Regions from separate parts of the Oerskovia jenensis genome, predicted to be linked through region 1. Evidence: riboswitches for the same ligand, from Rfam matches in the RefSeq annotation. Region 1 holds a riboswitch; each other region holds the start of a gene.
What was found. A riboswitch is a leader RNA that binds a small molecule or an ion and turns the genes downstream of it on or off. The one in region 1 is predicted to bind S-adenosylmethionine.

Region 1 (3,263 bases):
TGACGGGCCCGACGACGACGGGCCGGGTCACGACGCCCGCGTCCTTGGCTTCGACGAACTGGCGCACGATGCGGTCGTCCGCGAAGCGGAACGGTGTGGACTCGCTGATCTCGGGGACCAGGTAGTGGTAGTTCGTGTCGAACCACTTGGTCATCTCGAGCGGGGCGTCCTCACCGGCGCCGCGCGCGACCGTGAAGTAGCCCGCGAGGTCCAGCGCGCCCTTCTCGTCGGTGAGCGACGCGAAGCGCGACGGGACCGCCCCGAGGAGAGCGACGACGTCGAGCACCTGGTCGTAGTACGAGAACGAGCCGGGCACGGCGCCCGACGAGGCGTCGAGGCCCAGGTCGACGAGACGCTGGGCGGCCGCGACGCGCAGCGCCGAGGCCGTGGCCTCGAGCTCGTCGGCCGTGGAGCGCCCGGCCCAGAAGGACTCGACGGCCTTCTTGAGCTCGCGGCGCGGGCCGATGCGGGGGTAGCCGAGGACGGAACCGGAGGGGAACGTGGGTGCACTCATGGTGATTACCTCTGAACTGGTCAGACCGAGGGCCCGCCCAGGGCGGGCTCGGCGGAGGGAAGGGGAGTGCCGGAGACCCACGGCCCGCTGGCCAGGTCGGGGGTGCGGGACGAGACGCTGCTCGCGTCCCCCGCTACCCCACCGCCGAGGTTGACTCCCTCGAGCAGGTCTAGAGCGGCTTGGTGCTTGTTGAACGTGTAGATGTGGAGGCCGGGCGCGCCGGCCGCGAGGACCTGGCGCGCGAGCTCGACCGAGTGCCGGATACCCAGCCTGTGGCGTGCGTCCGGGTCCTGCTCGGCCTCGAGGGCCTCGACGACGCGGCGCGGTGCCGGGACGCCAGTGAGCTCCTCGACGCGTGCGAGGCGGGCCGGGTCCGTCATGGGCAGCAGGCCCGCGAGGATCGGGATGGTCACCCCGGCGGCGCGCGCCTCGGCGACGAAGTCGATGTAGGACGACGCCTCGTAGAAGAGCTGCGTGATCGCGAAGTCCGCTCCGGCCTGCTGCTTCTGCCAGAGGCGGCGCACCTCCTGGGTGCGGCTCGTGCCCGCGGCGAGGTTCCCGTCGGGGAACGTCGCGACCGCGATGGTCAGGGGGCGGGCCGCGCCGCGCAGCGCGACGCTCGGGCTCGCGGCGCAGCGCGCGGCCTCGACCTCGCGCAGCAGGGCCACGAGCTCGGTGCTGGACCGCACGCCGTCCTCGGCGGGGCGCCAGTCGGGCTGGTCGCGCGGAGGGTCCCCGCGCAGGGCGAGGAAGCTGCGCACACCGGCGTCGAGGAAGTCCGTGATGACGTCCTCGACGTCCTCGCGCGAGGCGCCCACGCAGGTCAGGTGCGCGATGGGCAGCACGGGCGTGCCGTGCAGGAGCTGGCTGATGACGCGGCGCGAGGTCTCGCGGTCCGTGCCGGCCGCGCCGTACGTGACCGACACGAAGTCCGGGGACGTCGCGACGAGCCGCCGCGCCGTCTCCCAGAACTTGGGGGCGGCGTCGGGGCGGCGCGGGGGCATGAGCTCGAACGACACCGTGGGTCGCGGTGCCTCGTGCCCGAAGTGCCCCAGGTCGACGATGCTCATCGTGCGACCGCCGGGAGGGGCGTGCCGACGGTGGCCACGAAGGCCGAACGGGTGGTGCGCGGGACCCCGGTACGGTGCGGGGTTGCGCAGAAGGATGCCTCGGTCATGAATCGCTCCATCGAACCTGGCTGTAGCACCCGTACCCGCGGGAGGCTTCCGTTGGGGGGTTGCTGCGGTGTCAACGAGCCAGGACTCTCGACCGCTCTGGATGGTGGTGACGATCGTAGGGGGAATCCATGATGCGAGCCAGTATCTGCTCGAAGCGTGAGACGGAAGGGTCTGGCGTCGGGGAGTCGACTCGTCTCGCGGTGTGCGCGCGCCCCGGCGGACCCTTCGTCGGGCCGACCGGTGTCCTTACAACCTACGCCCGTCTCCCGCCCAGCGGCCTGTGACATACGGGCTGGTCGCCGCGGCGGATGGGCGTTCGGACGACGCGGGCAATACCCTGGCGGATATGGACACCGAAGAACGTCTGGCCGTCTTCCTCGACTACGACAACCTCGCGCTGGGCGCGCGCGACCACCTGGGCGGGATGACCTTCGACTTCAAGCCGATCGCCGACGCGTTGGCCGCGCGCGGCCGTGTCGTCGTCCGCCGTGCCTACGCCGACTGGTCGTACTTCGACGAGGACCGCCGCTCCCTGACCCGTCACCAGGTCGAGCTCATCGAGATGCCCCAGCGCATGGGGGCCTCGCGCAAGAACGCGGCCGACATCAAGATGGTCGTCGACGCGATCGAGATGGCCTTCGAGCGTGAGTACATCTCTACCTTCGTCATGTGTACGGGCGACAGCGACTTCTCCCCCCTCGTGCACAAGCTGCGTGAGCTCAACAAGCGCGTCATCGGGATCGGCGTCGAGAACTCGACGTCCAAGCTGCTGCCGGCGGCGTGCGACGAGTTCCTCTTCTACGACCGCCTCGAGGGCGTCGAGATCCCGGACGAGCCCGTCGAGCGCAAGCGCTCCTCGAACAGCTCGAACCGGAGCGGGACCCGCAAGTCGTACGGCCGCTCCACGGGCTCCTCGGGCTCCTCGGGCAAGGCCGCAGCCGTTCCTGCGCCCGAGGCCGTGACCCCGCCCCCGGCCGCCGACGCCACGGCACCGACCGCCGAGAGCGCGCCCGAGCCGACCTCCGTCCCGCTGGACGTCGAGGCCGAGCTCGAGTCCGCCGTCGGGCACGGGGCCTCCTCGGCCTCCGAGGACGAGGACCTCGCGGTCCTCGTCGCGCAGACCCTCGCGGACCTGTCGAGCTCGTCGAGCGGGGCCGTCGTCGCCTCGACGCTCAAGCGCACGCTGCTCCGCAAGGACCCCACCTTCAGCGAGGCCGACTACGGCTTCCGCAACTTCGGCGAGTTCCTGCGCTACCTCGAGGAGCGCGGCGTCGTACAGCTCAGCGCGGGCCCCGCGACGGGCGACCCCGAGGTCTCGCTGCCCGAGCGCGGGCACGCCGGGGACGACTTCGCGCTGCTGCGCACGGTCGTGGGCGAGCAGGGCGACTCGGTGCCCCTGTCCGGCCTCAAGAACCAGCTCCGCAAGAAGCGCCCCGACTTCAGCGAGAAGGCGCTCGGCTACCGCAGCTTCCTCCAGTTCTGCAAGGCCGCGCAGACCGCGGGCGCGATCGACCTGCGCTGGGACGACGACGCCGACGACTACCTCGTGTCGGTCGCGACGCGCTGAACCT
Region 2 (3,263 bases), 460 kb from region 1:
GGAGAACTACCAGGTGCTGATCGACCACTACCGCGACCGGTACGCGGCAGCCGGGCACGACCCGGCGTACGGGTTCGTCGGCTCGGGGTCCGGGGGCCTCTTCCTCGCCGACACGACCGAGCAGGCGATCGAGGAGTTCCGCCCCATCTACGAGGGAGCGGTCGCGCGCGCGGACCTGCGGAAGTACGACCCCGCGGCGGTCGGCAAGGTCACGAGCTTCCGGACCATCGAGGAGGCCGTCGAGCGCGGCCCGGCCCTCGTGGGTTCGCCCGAGCGCGTCGCCGAGAAGATCCTCGACTACCACCAGAGCTACGGGCACGACCTCCAGTCGGTCTCGATCAACCACCTCCTGGAGCCGGCCCGGCAGGACGACGTGCTGAGGCGGTTCGCGGAGGAGGTCGTGCCGCTGGTCCGGGCCGAGGTCAAGACCGACCTCTGGGGGCCCGCCGACGTGCGGCGCGCCAAGGGCTTCACGGCGCGGTAGGGCGCCCGGCCAGGGTGCCGGTCAGGCAGCGCCGGCACCCTGGCGGAGCGCTCCCGCAGGTCCTAGGCTGGACGTGTCCTGCGAGTGCGTGCGCGGCGCGCACGGACACGGAAGAAGGCTCCGACGATGTGGCTCCTCGTGATCTCCGGTGCGGTGGGCGCGGCCGTGGTCGCCGCTCTCGCCTGGTTCACGGTGCGCCTCGACCGGCCTCCCGCCGATGCCCTCCCACCCCTCGGACCGCACCGGACCACGCTGCGTGAGCGGCGCCGTCGGGCACCGGATCCCCTCGTCGCGCTCGCGGTCCAGATCCGTCTCGGGAGGCTCGCCGACGAGCTGCGGGCGGTCGAGGCCGACCCGGGCGTGTACGCCCGCGCACACCACTACCTCGCCGCGCAGGGCGCGTACGACGCGCTGCTGCGGGAGGCGTGCCGGCTCAGCGGTCTCGAGGTCGACACGGACCCGCTCGCCGCGGGCCTGCGCAGCGACGAGGACGAACGGCTGCGCGAGGAGCTCGAGCTCAGCTCCCGCGGCTGGACCTGGTAGCGCGCGCCGCACCGTCGCTCGACGGGTCTCACCTGTCGATACGGGCACCACTCGTTCTTGACCCTTTTGGTGCAGATGCCTACGTTCGGGCGCGGTCACGAGATCCACCGTCTGGCTCGGCAGGTGGATCAGCAACCCTCGCGTCGTGGTGGGGTGCTCCCGAGCAAGACCTGGCGGCCGTCGTCCGACGGCCGCAAGCACCGAGTCCCCTCTTCGCGGGACCACTGCCTCCAGGAGACACCCATGCCCGGCACCACCGATCGTCGCCCGCCCCGGCTGACGACCGCAGCGCTCGCCGTCACCGCGGCCCTCGCCCTCGCGGCGTGCGCCACACACTCGTCCGCCGCGGACCCGGACGACGACAAGAACGTCAAGATCCTCTTCGCCACCAACGCCGACTTCGCGATCCCGGTCATCACGGACAAGCTCGAGGCCAAGGGCTACACGGTCGACGCCTCGAGCATCACCGACTTCCAGGCGGCCGCCGGTGCCGTGGCCAACGGCGAGGCGGACTACCACGTGGGTACGCACACGGTCTACCTCCTGTCGCAGACCGAGAAGACGGGTGCGGACATCGTGCCCGCCTTCTACACGGCGCTCGCTCCGGCCGGGTTCTACTCCACGAAGGTCGACTCCTTGGCGGCCCTGCCGGACGGAGCCGTCGTCGGCATCCCGAACGAGCCGTCCAACGTGGGGCGGGCGCTCACCATCCTGGCCGAGGCAGGAGTCATCGAGCTCGGACCGACGGTCTCGTCCGTCTACACCTCGGTCAAGGACATCTCGTCCAACCCGAAGAACCTCGACTTCCGGGAGCTGGACGCCACCCTCATCGCCAAGACGCTCGCCGACCTGGACATCGGCTTCCTGTACAGCAGCGGCGCGAAGAACAACGGCTTCACGCCGGGCGAGGACGCGCTCGCGCTCGACGACATCGCCACGTCCCGGCCGTACACGATCATCGCGGCGACCCGGTCCGAGCTGCTCGACTCCCAGACGACGAAGGACCTCGAGGAGGCGTACCACTCCGAGGAGTACAGGCAGGCGGACCTGGAGTTCAACGGGGGCATCGGCTTCTACCCGTGGGAGTACGACCCCACCGAGGACATCGCGACGTGGAAGCAGGCCGGCTGATGGCCACCGCGGGGAGCCGGCGCCCCAGGCTCGTCCTCAACTTCGTCCTGCGCGTGCAGGGATCGCACGGTGCGGGCTGGCGGCACCGGTCCAGCGAGATCGAACGGGTCCCGACGCTCGACTACTACGCCGACCTGGCGCGCACGGCCGAACGTGGCGTCTTCGACAGCCTGTTCCTCACCGACACCCTCGCGGCGTCGGCCAACCCCGAGGACGCGCTGCAGTGGCCGCTCGACCCGGTCACGATCCTCGGTGCGGTGGCGGCGCGGACCACGCACATCGGGCTGATCGGGACCCACAGCACCACGTTCAACGTCCCGTTCAACACCGCGCGTCAGTTCGCGTCGCTCGATCACGTCAGCGGTGGCCGGGCGGGCTGGAACGTGGTGACGTCCTCGACGGACCTCGCCGCACCCAACTACGGTCTCGACGTGCTCCCCGAGCACGACGAGCGCTACCGGCGGGCGGCCGAGTACCTCGACGTGACCATCGACCTGTGGAACGCGTGGCGGGCCGACGCCGTGGTGGCGGACCGCGCGGCCGACCGGCTGGTCGACACCGACGGGATCCGGGCCGTCAACCACCAGGGGACGTACTTCTCGGTGCGCGGCCCGCTCAACGTCCCGCGAAGCCCGCAGGCCGTGCCGCTGCTCGCGCAGGCGGGGAGCTCGGAGTCCGGGCGCGACCTCGCGGCCCGGTACGCGGACCTCGTCTACGTCCAGCAGAACGACCTCGACGAGGCCGTGAGGTTCCGTACCGACGTCCGGTCGCGAGCGGCCGCGTACGGACGGCGTCCCGGTGCGGTGGTCGTCGCTCCCGGCCTCATCCCGTTCATCGGGCGGTCCGTCCGTGAGGCCCAGGAGCTGCAGCACGAGCTGCTCGACCTGCACGGCACCGACAGGTTGCTCGAACGGGTGTCCACGGTGATCGACCGCTCTCTCGACGGCTACGCCCTCGACGGACCGTTCCCCGTGGACCTCGTGTCCGACGCCCGGGACACGGGGCAGAGCAAGTCCCTCGCCTACCGCATCGCGGAGTACACCTCGACCGGCACCTACACCCTGCGGGAGGTCCTGGCCTGGGTGGACTCGGGCTCGTTCCACCG
Region 3 (3,263 bases), 470 kb from region 1:
CCCCCCGTGACGAGGCGTGCGCCGGGGCGACGCTCGACGTAGTCGGCCACGCGTCCGCGCTCGACCTCCTTGATCTGGCGGAGCAGCTCGACGTCCACGCCGGCCTCGTCGACCACGTATCCCGACGAGTCGGAGAACGACACGACGTTCGCCCCGAGCTGCTGGGCCTTCTGGATCGCGTAGGTCGCGACGTTCCCCGAGCCGGACACGACGACGCGCTGGCCGTCGAAGCTCTGGCCCTTGGTGCGCAGCATGTGGTCGGCGAAGAAGACCGTGCCGTACCCCGTGGCCTCGGTGCGCACGAGCGACCCGCCCCAGCTGATGCCCTTGCCCGTGAGGACGCCGGACTCGTAGCGGTTGGTGATGCGCTTGTACTGGCCGAACAGGTAGCCGATCTCGCGACCACCCACGCCGATGTCGCCGGCCGGGACGTCGGTGTACTCACCGATGTGGCGGTAGAGCTCGGTCATGAACGACTGGCAGAAGCGCATGACCTCGCCGTCTGACTTGCCGCGCGGGTCGAAGTCCGACCCGCCCTTGCCGCCGCCGATGGGCATGCCGGTGAGCGAGTTCTTGAAGATCTGCTCGAACCCGAGGAACTTGACGATGCCCAGGTAGACCGACGGGTGGAAGCGCAGACCGCCCTTGTACGGGCCGAGGGCCGAGTTGAACTCGACGCGGAAGCCGCGGTTGATCTGCACGCGGTTCTTGTCGTCGACCCACGGCACGCGGAAGATGATCTGGCGCTCGGGCTCGCAGATGCGCTCGAGCACGGCGGCGTCGACGTACTGGGGGTTCTTCTGGAGCACCGGCCCGAGCGAGTCGAAGACCTCGCGAACCGCCTGGTGGAACTCGACCTCACCAGGGTTGCGGGCGAGGACCTCGTCGAAGACGGACTGCAGACGACTATCCATGGAGTGCTCCTCGGCAGGGCAGGGCTTTGAACCGCACCAGGTTACGTACTCGTAAACTCCGCCGTACTTCCGTCCCACTCTGGGAGACAGCAGGCTCACGACCTGGGACGTTGCCCGTGCCCGGGGCAACAGTCGGGCTCCCCGTCCGGGCGTCGACCACCGCACCCGCCACCGCACCGGGCCGTGCGCCGTGCCCCGAGGTCCGGGCCCCCGGAACGAAACCTCCGTCCACCCTCTGAGAATTCTCGACCTGATCGGTGCAGATTCCCCCGGCCGGGGTTATACCCCTACCCAGAGGTCACGAGCACCAGCACCAAGCCCCGGCTCGCTGGTCAGCAACCCCTTCACGACGGGGTGCTCCGGGAGATGACCTGGCCGCGCCGGCACGACGCGGCAAGCGTGCAGCACGACGACAGTGAGGAAGCGATGACCCAGCACCCTGCAGCACCCCACCCCGCCGAGCCAGGCCCCCCGCGACCGGCCGTGGTGACCCTGGTCGGCAACCCGCGGCCCGGGTCGCGGACCCTGTCGGCCGCCCGGACGGTCGCGGCCCGCGTCGCCGACCACCTGGGCCTCGCCCCGGCCGACGCGCCCGAGCCCGCCCCGACCACGATCGACCTGGCCGACCTCGCCACCGAGATCCTCGCCCCCGAGCACCCGCGGGCCGACGCCGCGCGCGAGACCGCCGCGAGCGCCGCGGTGCTGGTCGTCGCGACACCGGTCTACAAGGGCTCGTACACCGGGCTGCTCAAGGCGTTCCTCGACCTCTACGGCCCGGACGGCCTGGCCGGGGTCGTCGCCGTCCCCGTCGTGGTGTCGGGCAACCCCGCGCACGCCCTCGCGGGCGAGGTGCACCTGCGCCCGCTCCTCGTCGAGCTCGGCGCGACCGTCCCCGCACGGACGCTCACCCTCCTGGACTCCCGGCTCGACGAGGCCGACCTCACGACCGCCGTCGACGCCTGGCTCGACCACGCGGGAGGGCCCTTGCGGCGGGCGGCGAGCGACGCCGTCGGGCAGGACACGTCCACCCCCGAGCTCGCCGAGGTGACCCGATGACCGCCGACCCCACGACCCGCCCCGACGTCGCGGGCCTCGCCGGACTCGAGGCCCTGCTCCACGAGCAGGACGAGCCGCAGCTCAGCCCCGACGCCTACAAGGCGGTGTTCCGGCAGCACCCCGCGGGCGTCGCGGTGATCGCGCTCGAGCACGAGGGCCGCCCCGTGGGCTTCACGGCGACGTCGGTCATCTCGGTCTCGGCCGCGCCGCCGCTGCTCGCGTTCTCGCTCGCGTCGACGTCGTCGTCGTGGCCCGCGATCTCGGCGGCCCGCACGGTCACGGTCAACTTCCTGGCCGCCGACCAGGACGACGTGTCGGCACGCTTCGCGACGAGCGGGACCGACCGCTTCGCGGCCGGCGGCTGGTCCCCTCTCGAGTCCGGGGAGCCCGTGATCGACGGCGCGCTGTCCTGGGTGCGCGGCCGCATCATCCAGCGCACGCCCGTGGGCGACAGCTACCTGGTCTCGCTGCGCGCACTCGCGTCGGGGACCCGGGCAGGCGCGACGCCGCTCGTCTACCACGACCGGTCCTACCACCGGATCGGGGACCACTCGGCTCTCTGAGCCCCACGATCCGGGTGAGGGGCCCGACGGCGGTTCGCACCGCCGTCGGGCCCCTCACCTGTGCCCGGCGCGCGCCGGGCACGGGGGCGCCGGACTGCCGGGCTACCGGACGATGCGGTGGTCCCACCTGCGCACGAGCCGATTGCCGACCACCTGGAACACCTGGACGAGCAGGACGATCACGGCCACCGAGAACACCATGACGTCCGTCTGGAACAGGTTGTAGCCGTACCGGATCGCGAAGTCACCGACCCCGCCCCCGCCGACGATCCCCACGATCGTCGTGTACGACACGAACGCGACCAGGAGGATGATCGACGCGTTCACGAGCAGCGGGAACGACTCGCGGAGAAGGACCCGGAAGACGATCCGCAACCTGCCCGCGCCCAACGCCTCGGCCGCCTCGATCGACCCCCTGTCGGCGGCGAGGAGGCTCTGCTCGGCGAGGCGTGCGAAGTAGGGCACGGCACTGACCACGAGCGGGACCGTCGCGGCCGTCGTGCCGATCGCCGTCCCGACGATCAGGCGCGTGACCGGGACCATGAGGACCGCCAGCAGGAGGAACGGCACCGAGCGCCCGAGGTTCACGATCCCGTTGAGGACCGCGAACCACGCCCGGTGCGGGCGCAGGCCGTCCGCGCTCGTGACGCGCAGGAGCACGGCCACGGTGAGCCCGAGGACGATCCCCACGGGCCAGCAGATCGCGAGCATGTACAGCGTCTGCCCGAGG

Region 2: it holds a riboswitch for S-adenosylmethionine, as region 1 does, so the genes downstream of both, JOD49_RS08770 (MetQ/NlpA family ABC transporter substrate-binding protein) here and JOD49_RS10825 (methylenetetrahydrofolate reductase) in region 1, are expected to answer to the same signal.
Region 3: it holds a riboswitch for S-adenosylmethionine, as region 1 does, so the genes downstream of both, JOD49_RS08745 (NAD(P)H-dependent oxidoreductase) here and JOD49_RS10825 (methylenetetrahydrofolate reductase) in region 1, are expected to answer to the same signal.

What each region holds. Positions count from the first base shown of each region.
Region 1 covers NZ_JAFBBO010000001.1:2,415,599-2,418,861, reverse strand. Annotated here, with positions in the region: gene metE (5-methyltetrahydropteroyltriglutamate--homocysteine S-methyltransferase) at 1-514, opposite strand, end outside; gene JOD49_RS10825 (methylenetetrahydrofolate reductase) at 535-1,584, opposite strand; SAM riboswitch class I at 1,697-1,799, opposite strand; gene JOD49_RS10820 (NYN domain-containing protein) at 2,039-3,259, shown strand.
Region 2 covers NZ_JAFBBO010000001.1:1,951,045-1,954,307, reverse strand. Annotated here, with positions in the region: gene JOD49_RS08780 (LLM class flavin-dependent oxidoreductase) at 1-484, shown strand, start outside; gene JOD49_RS08775 (hypothetical protein) at 611-1,027, shown strand; SAM riboswitch class IV at 1,121-1,233, shown strand; gene JOD49_RS08770 (MetQ/NlpA family ABC transporter substrate-binding protein) at 1,271-2,158, shown strand; gene JOD49_RS08765 (NtaA/DmoA family FMN-dependent monooxygenase) at 2,158-3,263, shown strand, end outside.
Region 3 covers NZ_JAFBBO010000001.1:1,946,666-1,949,928, forward strand. Annotated here, with positions in the region: gene gdhA (NADP-specific glutamate dehydrogenase) at 1-914, opposite strand, end outside; SAM riboswitch class IV at 1,211-1,320, shown strand; gene JOD49_RS08745 (NAD(P)H-dependent oxidoreductase) at 1,341-1,970, shown strand; gene JOD49_RS08750 (flavin reductase family protein) at 1,967-2,533, shown strand; gene JOD49_RS08755 (methionine ABC transporter permease) at 2,636-3,263, opposite strand, start outside.